3 regions of the Neobacillus sp. SM06 genome follow, and region 1 is predicted to be linked to each of the others. Evidence: predicted binding sites of a transcription regulator. Region 1 holds the regulator's gene; each other region holds the start of a gene.
What was found. The regulator Rex, encoded in region 1, represses fermentation and respiration genes when NADH is low (regulators of the CRP and FNR family bind a similar motif). The targets are predictions, from matches to a motif close to TTGTGAAATATTTCACAA.

Region 1 (4,272 bases):
AAAGGTGAGATTTCCGGCAATTTTTTCACCGTAACCAATCGTCAAGTTTTCTACCTTTAAAACATCATTGCCGCTTTGCCGCTCAATCTCAAAAGCGAAGGAAGCGGACTTCTCATCCCCTAAAGGGCGGTCGATGATTTCCATTTTATCCAATTTTTTGCGTCTACTTTGCGCCCGTTTGGTTGTTGAGGCCCTTGTCAAATTCCGTTGAATAAAATCTTGCAAATCGGCAATTTCCTGTTGCTGTTTTTCATACAGCTTCATTTCCCGTTCGTAATTGGCCGCTTTTTGTTCCAAATAGGTACTGTAGTTTCCAAGGTATTTTCTGATTTGGCGGCGGGAAACTTCATAAACGGTATTGACGACTTTATCGAGAAAATAGCGGTCATGGGAAACAATTAAAATGGCCCCATCATAGTTTTGCAAATATTGCTCAAGCCAAGAGAGGGTTTCAATGTCCAAATGGTTTGTCGGCTCGTCCAATATTAAGATATCTGGCTTTGTGAGCAGCAGTTTTCCTAATGCCAGACGGGTTTTTTGGCCGCCGCTTAAACTGGAAATCATCAAGGAATCATTGGGAAAATTTAACCCGTGCAGCACCGAGCGGATATCGGCTTCGTACTGATAGCCGCCAAGCTCCTTAAAATTGATTTGCAGCTGGTCATATTCTTTCAGAATTCTTTCATACCGGTCTTGATTTTCATGGATGAGAGGATCGGCCATGCTTTCCTCTAAGTTTCTCAATGATTTTTCCATCGTTTGCAGGTCTGCAAACACTGTCAGCATTTCTTCCCCTATCGATAATTTGGACTCCAAACCGGTATTTTGCGCCAAATAGCCGATCGTTACGTCTTTCGGCTTGATGACTTCACCACTGTCATGTGAAATCTGTCCGGCAATCATTTTTAATAATGTGGATTTCCCAGCTCCATTGCGGCCCACGAGCGCAACGCGGTCACGAGTTTGTAATTCCAGTTTTATATTCGATAAAATTAGGTCAGCCCCATAGTATTTTGAAAGTTGATTGACTTGTAGCAGTAGCATTTTTTTCACCTCAATTACTAAAATTAGTGTACCGTATTCCTTGATTGTCAGCAATAAAGTGAGTGTGGATTTTACTGAACGTTACTGCGGGATAAAGTCGATAGCCCGGCTTTTTAGCGGTACAAAATCAATTAATTTAAGATTATTCGTGCAAAGTTTCACACATACAGTGAAAAATAGTGTATGATTTAACTGGAGGAATGTAATAATGGCAGAATTTACACATTTCAATGAAGAAGGCAGAGCAAAAATGGTGGACGTTAGCGACAAGCCTGAAACAACGAGGACGGCACTGGCCCACTCCAGCATTACCGTAAATAAAGAAATTTACGAAAAAATTACTCATAATGAGATGAAAAAGGGCGATGTGTTAGCAGTTGCCCAAGTTGCGGCGATCATGGCTGCAAAAAAAACATCGGAAATTATACCGATGTGCCACCCGATTGCGTTAACCGGCATCAATATTTCTTTTTCTTGGGAAAAAGGTCAGCCAGATCAATATACATTAAATATAAAGGCAGCGGTTAAAACGAAAGGGAATACAGGTGTAGAAATGGAAGCGCTAACAGCCGCATCTGCATGTGCGTTGACCGTGTACGACATGTGCAAAGCGGTTGACAAAGGAATGATTATTGGCGCCACTTATCTTGTGGAAAAAACCGGCGGCAAGAATGGTGATTTCAAACGAACCGAACAAATTTAAGATTGATGGGGGTGTAAGGAATTTATGAACAATGAATCGATGAAAATCCCGCAGGCAACGGCAAAACGGCTGCCTTTGTATTACCGATTTTTAAATCATCTTCATTCTTCGGGGAAGCAAAGAGTTTCCTCAGCGGAATTAAGTGAAGCCGTGAAAGTAGATTCGGCTACAATTCGCCGCGATTTTTCCTATTTTGGCGCGTTAGGAAAAAAAGGCTATGGCTACAATGTGAACTATTTGCTGTCCTTTTTCCGAAAAACGCTTGATCAGGATGAATTGACAAAAGTGGCTTTGATCGGAGTAGGGAATCTGGGCACTGCTTTTTTAAATTATAATTTTTTAAAAAATAATAATACGAAAATTGAGTATGCCTTCGATGTCGATCCGAATAAAATTGGTACCAAGATTGGAGATGTTCCGGTTTTTCCTATGGATGAGCTGGAGGAGCAATTGAAGGCTGAGGATATCCAGGTGGCCATTTTAACGGTTCCCGCGCCCGTGGCGCAAACCATAACCGATAAATTGGTCAAAGCCAATATCAAAGGAATTTTAAATTTCACGCCAGCAAGATTAAATGTTCCGCCTTCGATCCGGATTCACCACATCGACTTGGCAGTGGAATTGCAGTCGCTTGTCTATTTTTTAAAGCATTATCCGAACGAGAACATTGAAGAAGAAATGTAACGATCAGAAGATCTTTTCGCCACGGAAGGTGAAAGGATCTTTTTTTGCTAATCAGAATTTATATACATAAATTCTGATTAGCATAAGGGCAACTACGCCTCTGTCTTCGCCAAAGGCTCGCCAATCGGCGAGTTTTCTTTAAAACCTTTAAAACGCAACAGTGTTATGTTACGTTTTTATTCGAAAGGGGTTTTTGCTATGAGTGATGAATTAATTTCTAAAAAGGATCTTTTGGACTTAACGGGTATTTCCTATGGACAGTTATACCGGTGGAAAAGGAAAGATCTGATTCCGGAGGACTGGTTTATCAGGAAATCCACTTTTACCGGTCAAGAAACCTTTTTCCCCAAAGAAAAAATACTTGAGCGGATCAATAAAATTCAAACAATGAAGGAACATCTGTCGCTAGAAGAACTGGCAGATATGTTCTCTCCCAATTTGACTGATTTGCAGTTATCAAAAGACGAATTGATAAAACGTAACATTGTTTCAAAATCGGTGCTTGATTTTTATTTAGAAAATGATAACCGTGGCCAGCAGTTTGACATAGCGCGAATCGTTGAAATCGTTATTCTGGAAACACTCCTCCAGTCGGGTGACATTCATCAGGAAGAAGGTAAAATGGTTCTCGATCTTTTAAAAGACCATTCGCCATTATTGAAACAAAAAAACTGTGAATTAGTGATCCTTCGGAAACTAGGCATTTCAACATGCCTGCTGCTTGTGAATGCGGAAGGGGTTTATTTTGAAAAAGGGGCAAAAGTTGTTACACAGCTGCCTCTATTAAATCTGATGGAAGAATTAAAGGTAAAACTAGTATAGAGATGAATGTAGATGGCATCGAATGAACGGGGAGATCTGATCACCTTCAACAGAAATGCTGCCTTTGCTGCTTCCATTTATCAAAAACGAAGGTGTACTTTTGGCCAAGGTGATCGAAGGGGATGACATCTATCTTGAAAATACGAAAGCTGAGGTCGTGAGAGGCAATACGATCCAGATTGGATCAGGCTGTACAATCGGTCAGGTCGAGTACTCTCGCACGCAGCTTTAGCCAGGATTCGGAGTCGTCGGTAAAAATAAAAACAAAACGAAGCCTCAAATGAGAAAAAGAAATTTGCTCTCATGCTTTCGTACCAGTCACGGGCACCCTTAAACGTACGGGCCTTTTCATTTTAGGATGAAAAGGCCTATTTTTTCCCTTTATTTTTTGCAAAAGAAAACAAGATAATTTTGAGCCCCGAACCAAGATCAAATGTCGCAAGAATGACGAGCAGGTAGGCAAAAAAGCCCCAGCCGTTTTGCTGGACATCCTGGATGGCGAAGTAGGTAAACAAGGCTCCTAACAACAGATAAACGAAGCCTGAAAAGAGCGGTGACTGTCTCATAAAAATCCTCCGATAAAATTTTGCACAAACCCGGCATCTTGAATCAATTTTTCAAGATCATTCCGGAAAGCCGATTGAATGATAACCACAAGTGTATTCATGGCGACATGGGCGAAGATGGGCACAAGGATATGCTTTGTCCGGATATACAGATAGGCAAAGGTAAAGCCCATCGATGAATACAGCAGGACATGCTGCGGCTCCATATGTGCGAGCGCAAAGATAACAGAACTTGCAAGCGCGGAAACAAAGAAGTTAAATCGTTTGTATAGGGTTCCAAACAGGATTTTCCGAAAAACGATTTCTTCAAGAATCGGTCCGAAAATCGAGCTTACAAGTATCGTTAATGGTAAGGTGTCAATGATTTTTAAAATTTGCTGTGTGTTTTCAGACCCCATCGGCACGCCGATCAGCCGCTCAATGTTCGCTGCCAGCGATTGAGCGAAAAGAGCA
Region 2 (4,272 bases), on a different contig from region 1:
GATTCTTTCTTTTAAGGAAATTCTTTTTCCCAAAAGGAAAGCAAACAAAGTGGCAAATGTCATAAATCCAAGTCCGCCTATTTGAATCATCGATAAAATAACCACTTGGCCGAAGATGGTAAACGTTGATCCAGTATCGACAACAACGAGCCCTGTAACACAAGTGGCAGAGGTTGCTGTAAAAAGCGCATTTAAAAATGATAAGCCTTTGCCATCTACTGTCGATATCGGCAAAGTTAACAAGGTTGCACCTATAAGAATAATCGCACCAAATCCCAAAACGAGTATTTTAGGAGGGTCAAAATAAAATTTTTTCCTCACTATTTTTCCTCCCAGCAATTTTCATTTACCCTATACATTTACATCAAATAACGAAAATAAACATAAACCGTTGAAATTAAAATGGAAACAATCATGATTGGAAAACCGATCACCAAAAATCGCATAAATGAAATATGATGGCCATTCTTTGAAGCAATCCCAGCAACAACTAGATTGGCGCTGGCGCCGATTAATGTGCCATTCCCGCCCAAGCACGCACCAAGGGACAAACTCCACCAAAGCGGATCCAAATTCGTAATTCCTAGAGTCCCCATTTCTTTTATGAGCGGTATCATTGTAGCGACAAATGGAATATTGTCGACAAAAGCAGAAATGAGCGCGCTCATCCACAGTACAAGAAAAGTGGTCGATTTTAATTCTCCACCTGTTAAGGACATCGCTTTTTTCGCCAGCGCCCCAATTAAACCGGTTTCGACGAGTCCCCCTACAATCACAAACAATCCAATAAAAAAGAAAAGGGTCGTCCATTCTATTTTTTCCAAGGCAACTGCCAAATATTTGTCACCGGTGACAAGGAGTAATAAAAATGCGCCAATTAACGCAATGGTCGCCGTTTCCAGATGGGTAAACTGGTGGCTAAAAAATCCGACCAACGTTAGAAAAATAATGAGCAAACTTTTTTTCAGCAAAACCGGATCCTTTAATTCTTTGTGGGCATCTTTTTTTAGTAGCTCTTCTTTGTACTTCATTGTTGTACGCAGCTGTTTGCGATAAAAAACAACTAAAAGAGCGATCGTGACAATCAAGATCAATAGATTAATGAGCGTTAAATTCTTGATAAACGCATTAAATGTTAGTCCCTTTACCGCACTGCCGATCATAATATTAGGCGGATCGCCAATCATAGTCGCCGTTCCACCAATATTTGACGCAAATACTTCCGATAACAAATACGGAATCGGACCTACTTTCAGTTGGTTTGTAATGCTTAATGTCACCGGGACAACAAGTAAAACCGTTGTTACATTGTCTAAAAAGGCGGAAGCAATAGCTGTAAAAACACTTAATGCCACTAAAATTTTAATTGGATCCCCCTTCACTTTTTGTGCTGACCAGATGGCGATATACTCAAAAACGCCAGTTTGAGCGGTTATTCCAACGATCACCATCATTCCGACAAGCAAGCCAATTGTATTGAAATCAATATAGTGAATGGCTGCTTTTTGATCAAGAATTCCTAGTGCAACCATTAGCAAGCCACCGAGCATCGCAATCGTCGTTCGATGAATTTGTTCTGAAATGATCATGGCATAAGTAAATAGAAAAATGACTAAAGCAATTAGTTCCTGTGTTCCCATTCATTTCACTCCTGTTTCTAAATCTTGCTGTTCTAGGAAGTTGTATTCTTTCCATCCATAAAGCAAAAAAACACTAGGGAACCCCTTAGTGTCTAAAACTAAGAAAACCATTTCCCTGCGCTTACGAGGTTAGCTGACGGACTCGGATTCTCAACAAACCCTACCTTAAAAAGGATTCGCCCCAAACCGGCTAAAAATTAGCCAATGTGGTTCCCCCGCTCAAATTTGATTCAGCGATCATTTCATATGTACAAGGAAAAATATACTACTCCAATGAACGAATGTAAACAATCCCTTCACACATTAAAGCCTTATTTATTGAAAAAATTTTTTCCGCTCTACCTATATGATTTATACAAAGACTGTGTTGACCAAAATTTTAATAGCGCCGAATGTAAATAGCGGCAATGTGTACAAATTTGTATCATACTTCACATCTTTCCATTTGGTTTTCTCTTTATAATAAAATCACCTTCAAGCATTGGATGATCCCTTTTTGATTGGGCAATCTACGATTAATCGGGTTAAAAGGAGGATTTTCATGAATCAAGGAACAAAACAATTAGTCATTCAAACATCGAGTCTAATTGCAGGATTTATGGTTTGGGTGCTTCTGTCTTCATTAATGCCTTTTATAAAATCGGATATCCAGTTAACATCTCCCCAGCAAGCTTGGGTGACAGCAGTTCCAGTCATTCTCGGTTCCATTCTTCGAGTGCCAATCGGGTACTGGACTAACCGCTTTGGGGCGCGTACATTATTTACAATCAGCTTTTTAGTTATGCTTGCCCCCATTTTTATCATTAGCTTCGCCAACACTTTACTTTTGCTATTGCTAGGGGGATTTCTTCTGGGTGTCGGCGGTGCAATCTTTTCGGTCGGGGTAACTTCCTTGCCTAAATACTACCCGAAAGAAAGGCATGGTTTCATTAATGGCATTTACGGTGCCGGAAATATCGGTACAGCTGTAACCTCGTTTGCCGCACCTGTTATCGCAAATGCTTTCGGATGGAGATCAACGATTAAAATTTTTCTTGTTCTTGTTCTTGTTTTTGCTCTTATAAATTTTCTTTTCGGAGACCGGCATGAGAAAAAAGTCAATAATCCATTAACAGAGCAAATAAAAGAGGTATACAAAAATCCAAAACTGTGGTTTTTAAGCTTGTTTTACTTCATTACTTTTGGAGCATTTGTTGCATTCACGATTTATCTGCCGTCTTTCTTGGTGAATCATTTTGAATTGTCAAAAGTCGATGCCGGGCTGCGGACTGCGGGATTTATCGTTGTCGCGACACTATTCCGTCCAGTCGGGGGCTGGCTTGGGGACAAAATTAACCCTTTTCTTATATTAATAGGCGTCTTTTTTGGGCTGACTTTTGCAGGATTTTTGTTATCCTTTACACCTTCCCTGCCCATTTATTCGTTCGGCAGCCTGCTCGTTTCTTTTTGTGCAGGAATCGGCAATGGGGCGATTTTTAAATTGGTACCTTTTTATTTTACGAAACAAGCAGGAATTGTTAACGGAATCGTTGCTGCAATGGGAGGGTTGGGCGGATTCTTCCCGCCATTGATTCTGACCATCCTATTTAATTTAACTGGTCATTATGCGATAGGGTTTATGTCATTGTCAGAGTTTTCCCTCGCAAGTTTAATTTTGGTTGTATGGCTGTTTTATCAGGAAAAGCTTGAAATCTCAGCAAAAATTATTAAATCAACCACAGAAGGAATTATCGTCACAGATGCTAACGGTGTCATTCAAATGGTCAATCCTGCATTTTCTAAAATTACCGGCTACTCGCAGGATGAGGTTGTAGGAAAAACGCCAAGCGTTCTTCAGTCAGGTGAGCATACTAATGAGTTTTATCACAAAATGTGGGAAAATTTACGAAGCAATGGCTCATGGCAAGGACCAATTTGGAATAAGCGAAAAAATCAAGACGTTTATTTAGAATGGTTAACCATTTCCGCTATTAAAAATGATGCAGGCGAAACTAAAAATTTTGTGGGTATGTTTAATGAGTTAAAACAAGACGTAGTAAAGGATTTAAAACCATCTGCAAAAAGGTCTTCTTCTTGAGGACCTTTTTTTAATTGATCCATCCCTCTGAGAAGATATTTTTACAACTTTATGTCCATTTCTCTCCGTTCACAGTTCGTTCACTTAAAATGTGACGTACCTCACAATCTTTCAGTGTTTCTCTCTTTTAAGATTAACAATGTAAATCGCGAATCATTTGATACTTTAAAAATTTGGAGGAAACAATATGGCAAGACTAAGTTATTGGAATCCAGAGGATGAAAAGTTCTGGAATAAAGAAGGGAAAAAACATGCCAATCGGAATCTATGGATTTCTGTTCCAAGCCTGATGTTGGCTTTTGTCGTTTGGCAAATCTGGTCAGTTGTCGCAGTTCGGTTGAATGATATCGGCTTCCATTTTTCCGAAGAGCAATTATTTACCCTAGCAGCAATTCCCGGTCTCGTTGGCGCAACCTTGCGTTTTGTCTATACTTTTGCAGTTGGAACAATCGGGGGAAAAAACTGGACAGTGATTTCAACTGCCATTTTGGCGATTCCGGCGATCGGAATAGGCTTTGCTGTTCAAAATCCTGAAACGCCTTTTTCGGTAATGCT
Region 3 (4,272 bases), on a different contig from region 1:
GATCTTGACCCAAAAGAAATGTCAAAAGAAAACGAAAAACTAAAAATACTACTAGGTGAAAAAGATCTTGAAATCGCGATTTTACGTGATCTTATAAAAAAGAAAAACCCTCACTTGCTGAAAAACTTGAAGTAGCTGAAAAGTGGATTCAAAAAGGCTACTCCATTTCAGTGGTGCTAAAAATCATTGGTATTCCTCGTTCCACCTACTATTATCAAAAAAACTACCGTGTGGAAGAGAAAAAAGTAAGTGAGGGACGTCCAGCACCAGGCTATTCTTTCAAAGAGGACGGCCAAAAAGTATCAGATGAACAGATCAAGGAGTTTTTATTAGAGGGGATTGCCGGCGATGCCTATAACTATGGCTATCGCAAGCTCACAAAGTTTCTTTATCGGAACCATAACCTCGTCATTAACAAGAAAAAAGTGTACCGATTATGTAAAGAATTAGGGATCTTACGTCCACAGCGTAAGAAAAAAGTCTCGCATCCTAGAAAACTAGCACGAAATCGCATCATTACTAGCTCAAATCAAATGTGGGAAGCCGATATAAAATACGGATTTGTTGAAGGTGAAGACCGCTTTTTCTTTGTCATGTCAATTATTGACGTTTATGACAGGGGGATTGTCGATTATCATATGGGCTTGAGTTGTACAGGCAGCGATGTCAATCAAGCAATGCAACGAGCACTACTGAAACGCCAACTACTTAATGCTTTGGAAAAACCTGTTATCCGAACAGATAATGGACCACAGTTTATTTCTCATACTTTCGAGGAGTTTTGTGAAAATTATAAAATAGAGCATGAAAGAATACCGCCCAAAACGCCAAATATGAATGCCCATATCGAATCATTTCATCGGATTTTTGAGGACGATTGCCTATCTAGATGGCAATTTGAAACATATGCACAAGCATATGAAGTCGTCACAGAGTTTATGGTATTTTATAACGAAAGACGAATGCATTCAAGCATTCTAGATCTATCACCAAAAGAATTCTATGAGAATCAGGGTTCATTAGTAATTAAGGAAGTTCGAGTGTAACAGTGCCAAACTTCAGCCAAAGCACCAGCTTGATTAGGAGTGGCGGGCATGATAGCCTTGTTTGGCGATGCCGATGTTGTGACATCTGGCTGCTCGGCTGGGAAGTCATGCCCGCAGAGGCTCCTTGTCAAGCAGCATGGCCTTTTTGAAGAATAACGAAAGACAATCCAATTTTAAAAAACAATGGAAATGAGAGAATAAGAGAGATATTGTCCAAAATTCGGGGGTTAATCCGTCTTCAGGTTTTTCAAACATACCCTTTCCAACGAGAAGTGTAAGTAATGTTCGAATTACCTGATCTTGATGCTTGATAAATTCCATTAAATAAGTTAATAATTGAGGGTACAAACTTGTCACTTCCAATCTGGGATGTTGTGTGTGGGGTAACCTCAATTATCCTTAGATTTTAGGGGGTGGCAAGTTTTTTGCATTTTAAAGCCCACTAAATCAAGGATTTATTAACTTTTTAATATATAACTTTTGACAATACGAATGGGTTGACAGGAGTGCCGAAAATGAAATGTCATTTGAAGAAAATGCGGTACGGTCATTCATACCAATTGGAATTAAGGCTTTTTGGTAAAAATCTCGAAAATTCGGATAGCTCATAGTGTCACCCTTTCAGAATGGTATACAACCATTATATGAAAGTTTGCCATATTTTTTGAGCAAAAAGAAGTAAATTTTTCGAAAATTTTAGAAAATTTTCACGAGATTGTCACAACGAAAAGAACGTAAACAAAAATCATTGGTTGCAGTGACCTCGCTCACACCATTTTCTTGATTGGGCTTTTATACTAAACGTAGAAAAAACAATGAGGTGAAAAAAATGAGTGGTTGCATGAATGCATTTTCAGGTATGCCTGAAGTTGAATTATCTGCAGGGCTGGCTCAATTAAAAAGGGAACACAAAGGTTTATACGAAATGTTGGATGGAGTGTTTTCACTTACAAAAAAAATTGAGAATGACGAAGCGATCGCTGTAAATTTTGCTGAACTAAGAAACAAAGTAAGTGAATTTAAAGCAGTGCTTGACCCACATTCAGAACGGGAAGAAAATGTGCTGTTTCCTATGTTGGGTGCCTATATCGGGACAACTTCAGGCCCGATTGCTGTTATGGAATATGAGCATGATCAGGCAAAAGAATACATTCGGAGCTTCTTGGAAAAATCAGAAGCTGTTCAAACTTCGGATGATGAGATGAAAAACATAAAGGACCTGGCAAAAAATGCTTACCATATTTTAACGGAACACTTTGCGAAAGAAGAAAATGTCCTCTTCCCAATGGCGGAGCGAATGTTATCCGATGAAGAAAAAGAGGAATTTTATCAAAAAATACAGCAAATCAAAGGTTAAAAGAAAAGATGGGAGAAAATTCCCATCTTTTTCATTTAGCTGAGTTTTCTTTAGCTAATCAGAATTTATATGGATAACTTCTGAACGGACGATGGACAGGACGTCCTAGTCAGGCGAGTGCCACAGGATGTGGCAGGTATACGAGCGTGGTAAATTCAACTACGCCTCTGTCTTCGTCCAAAGGACTCGCCAGTCGGCGAGTTTTCATTTATTCCATGCATTTACTTGCTTGTCGGAAGGAAGGAGGTAGCTTGTCAGACCGATTATTGGCAAAAGGCCGAGCAACCCGATCATTGTCGGTAGTCCGGTTAAGTCGGCGATCGAGCCCAGTCCAACTGATCCAATAGCCCCCATGCCAAATGCAAGCCCGACGGTTAGCCCTGACATCATGCCGATTTTGCCAGGGATGAGCTCTTGAGCATAAACAACGGTAACCGAAAAACTAGTCATTAATATAAAGCCGGCGGCAAGAAGGAACAGGAAGGCCGCATAGGATGGCAAATACGGAATGAGCACTGAAAAAGGAATCGTCGCCAGCATGGAAAAGGCAATGATATTTTTCTTGCCAAACCGGTCGGAAAGTGGGCCGCCAAAAAAGGTTCCGAAAGCACCGGCTACTAGAAAGGCAAACAAGAAAAACTGTGATTCCCGGATCGACATGCCATATTTATGAATGGCATAAAAAGCATAAAAATTTGTCATTCCGGATATGTACCAAGACCGTGCGAAGATCAGCAACAGGATTAAAAATAACGCTTTTCCAACCCCTTTGGCAACTCTGTCCCGGTTTCCTTTGACCGCTGCTTTCTTTTTCAAAGAGGCAGCTGCCTGTACTAATTGCCGGTTGTACCAAATGGCAATATAAGTAAGCAAAACGACCGCCAGCGCGGCAACAATGGAGAACCAGGAAGCACCTTTTTGGCCTAAAGGTACAAAAATTAACGCCGTAATAAGAGGGGCCAAAGCCTGACCGGAATTGCCGCCAACCTGATAAATTGATTGGGCAAGTCCTCTTCTAGTTCCCGCCGCCATATGCGCTACCCTGGATCCTTCCGGGTGAAATACGGCAGAACCGAGTCCGATAAAAATGACGGACAAAACAATCCACTGAAAGCTGGCCGCAAACCCGAGACTGAGGACACCGGCAAATGTAAAAGTCAATCCAACAGGCAGGGCGAACGGCATTGGTTTCTTGTCGGTAAATAAGCCGATAACCGGCTGCATCACCGAAGATACCATATTTAATGAAAAAGCGATGATACCAAGCTGGGTGTAGGATAGACCCATTGATTTTTCCAAAATTGGGAACATTGCCGGTACAACTGCCTGGATAGCGTCATTTAATAAATGGCTGATGCCGATAATAAACAGGATTTTAAAAACGGTTGAACTGTTGGCATCTGCTGCCTTTGTCTGAATTACTGCTTGCTGCCCCATCCATCATTCTCCTTCACTCGTTGGTCTTAGAAATTATAAATTTTTACCTTGTGAACAACCTTGCATGAGTTTACTGAATCTAGCTCCACAAGAATTAGCTTCGAAAGCGAAGCATCGCACGAAGGAAAAGCGATAGCTTTTTCGAGGAGCGCCTAGCCAGTTTTCATCCCCGAAAAGCATCTTCGAGTTGCTTGTGAGAAGCTCTGCTTTGAACAGCTCGATGTCTTAAGCCGTCCCCCTCCGGAGGTCAGGATCGTCCTGCGGGTGCCGTCTTAAGCTTGTCTGGGCTGACCAAGGCGCTTCCGCCAATTGTTCTTTTCTACCATCTTTATCTTACATAAATTTTTGAAAAAGATAAATTTAATCTTTCGGATTCCTAAAAAATAAACCGCTCCTAAAGATTAGGAACGATTTACAAGGCTAGTGGCAGTT

Region 2: a site for Rex is predicted at 2,060-2,077, ahead of ACQYAD_RS10965 (nitrate/nitrite transporter). Genes of this name have one in related genera too.
Region 3: a site for Rex is predicted at 1,742-1,759, ahead of ACQYAD_RS06605 (hemerythrin domain-containing protein). Genes of this name have one in related genera too.

What each region holds. Positions count from the first base shown of each region.
Region 1 is NZ_JBNWEO010000017.1:315,703-319,974, forward strand. Features, by position in the region: gene ACQYAD_RS15010 (ABC-F family ATP-binding cassette domain-containing protein) at 1-1,044, opposite strand, end outside; gene moaC (cyclic pyranopterin monophosphate synthase MoaC) at 1,253-1,747, shown strand; gene ACQYAD_RS15020 (redox-sensing transcriptional repressor Rex) at 1,772-2,431, shown strand; gene ACQYAD_RS15025 (YhbD family protein) at 2,630-3,253, shown strand; partial or broken gene ACQYAD_RS15030 (cytoplasmic protein) at 3,360-3,485, shown strand; gene ACQYAD_RS15035 (YdiK family protein) at 3,622-3,819, opposite strand; gene ACQYAD_RS15040 (CPBP family intramembrane glutamic endopeptidase) at 3,816-4,272, opposite strand, start outside.
Region 2 is NZ_JBNWEO010000015.1:276,968-281,239, reverse strand. Features, by position in the region: gene ACQYAD_RS10975 (TrkH family potassium uptake protein) at 1-321, opposite strand, end outside; gene ACQYAD_RS10970 (SLC13 family permease) at 360-1,640, opposite strand; cyclic di-AMP (ydaO/yuaA leader) riboswitch at 1,744-1,886, opposite strand; gene ACQYAD_RS10965 (nitrate/nitrite transporter) at 2,182-3,717, shown strand; gene ACQYAD_RS10960 (NarK family nitrate/nitrite MFS transporter) at 3,905-4,272, shown strand, end outside.
Region 3 is NZ_JBNWEO010000013.1:303,609-307,880, reverse strand. Features, by position in the region: one part of gene ACQYAD_RS06610 (IS3 family transposase) at 1-112, shown strand, start outside; one part of gene ACQYAD_RS06610 (IS3 family transposase) at 112-1,046, shown strand; gene ACQYAD_RS06605 (hemerythrin domain-containing protein) at 1,876-2,403, shown strand; gene ACQYAD_RS06600 (MFS transporter) at 2,608-3,840, opposite strand; gene ACQYAD_RS06595 (ATP-binding protein) at 4,253-4,272, opposite strand, start outside.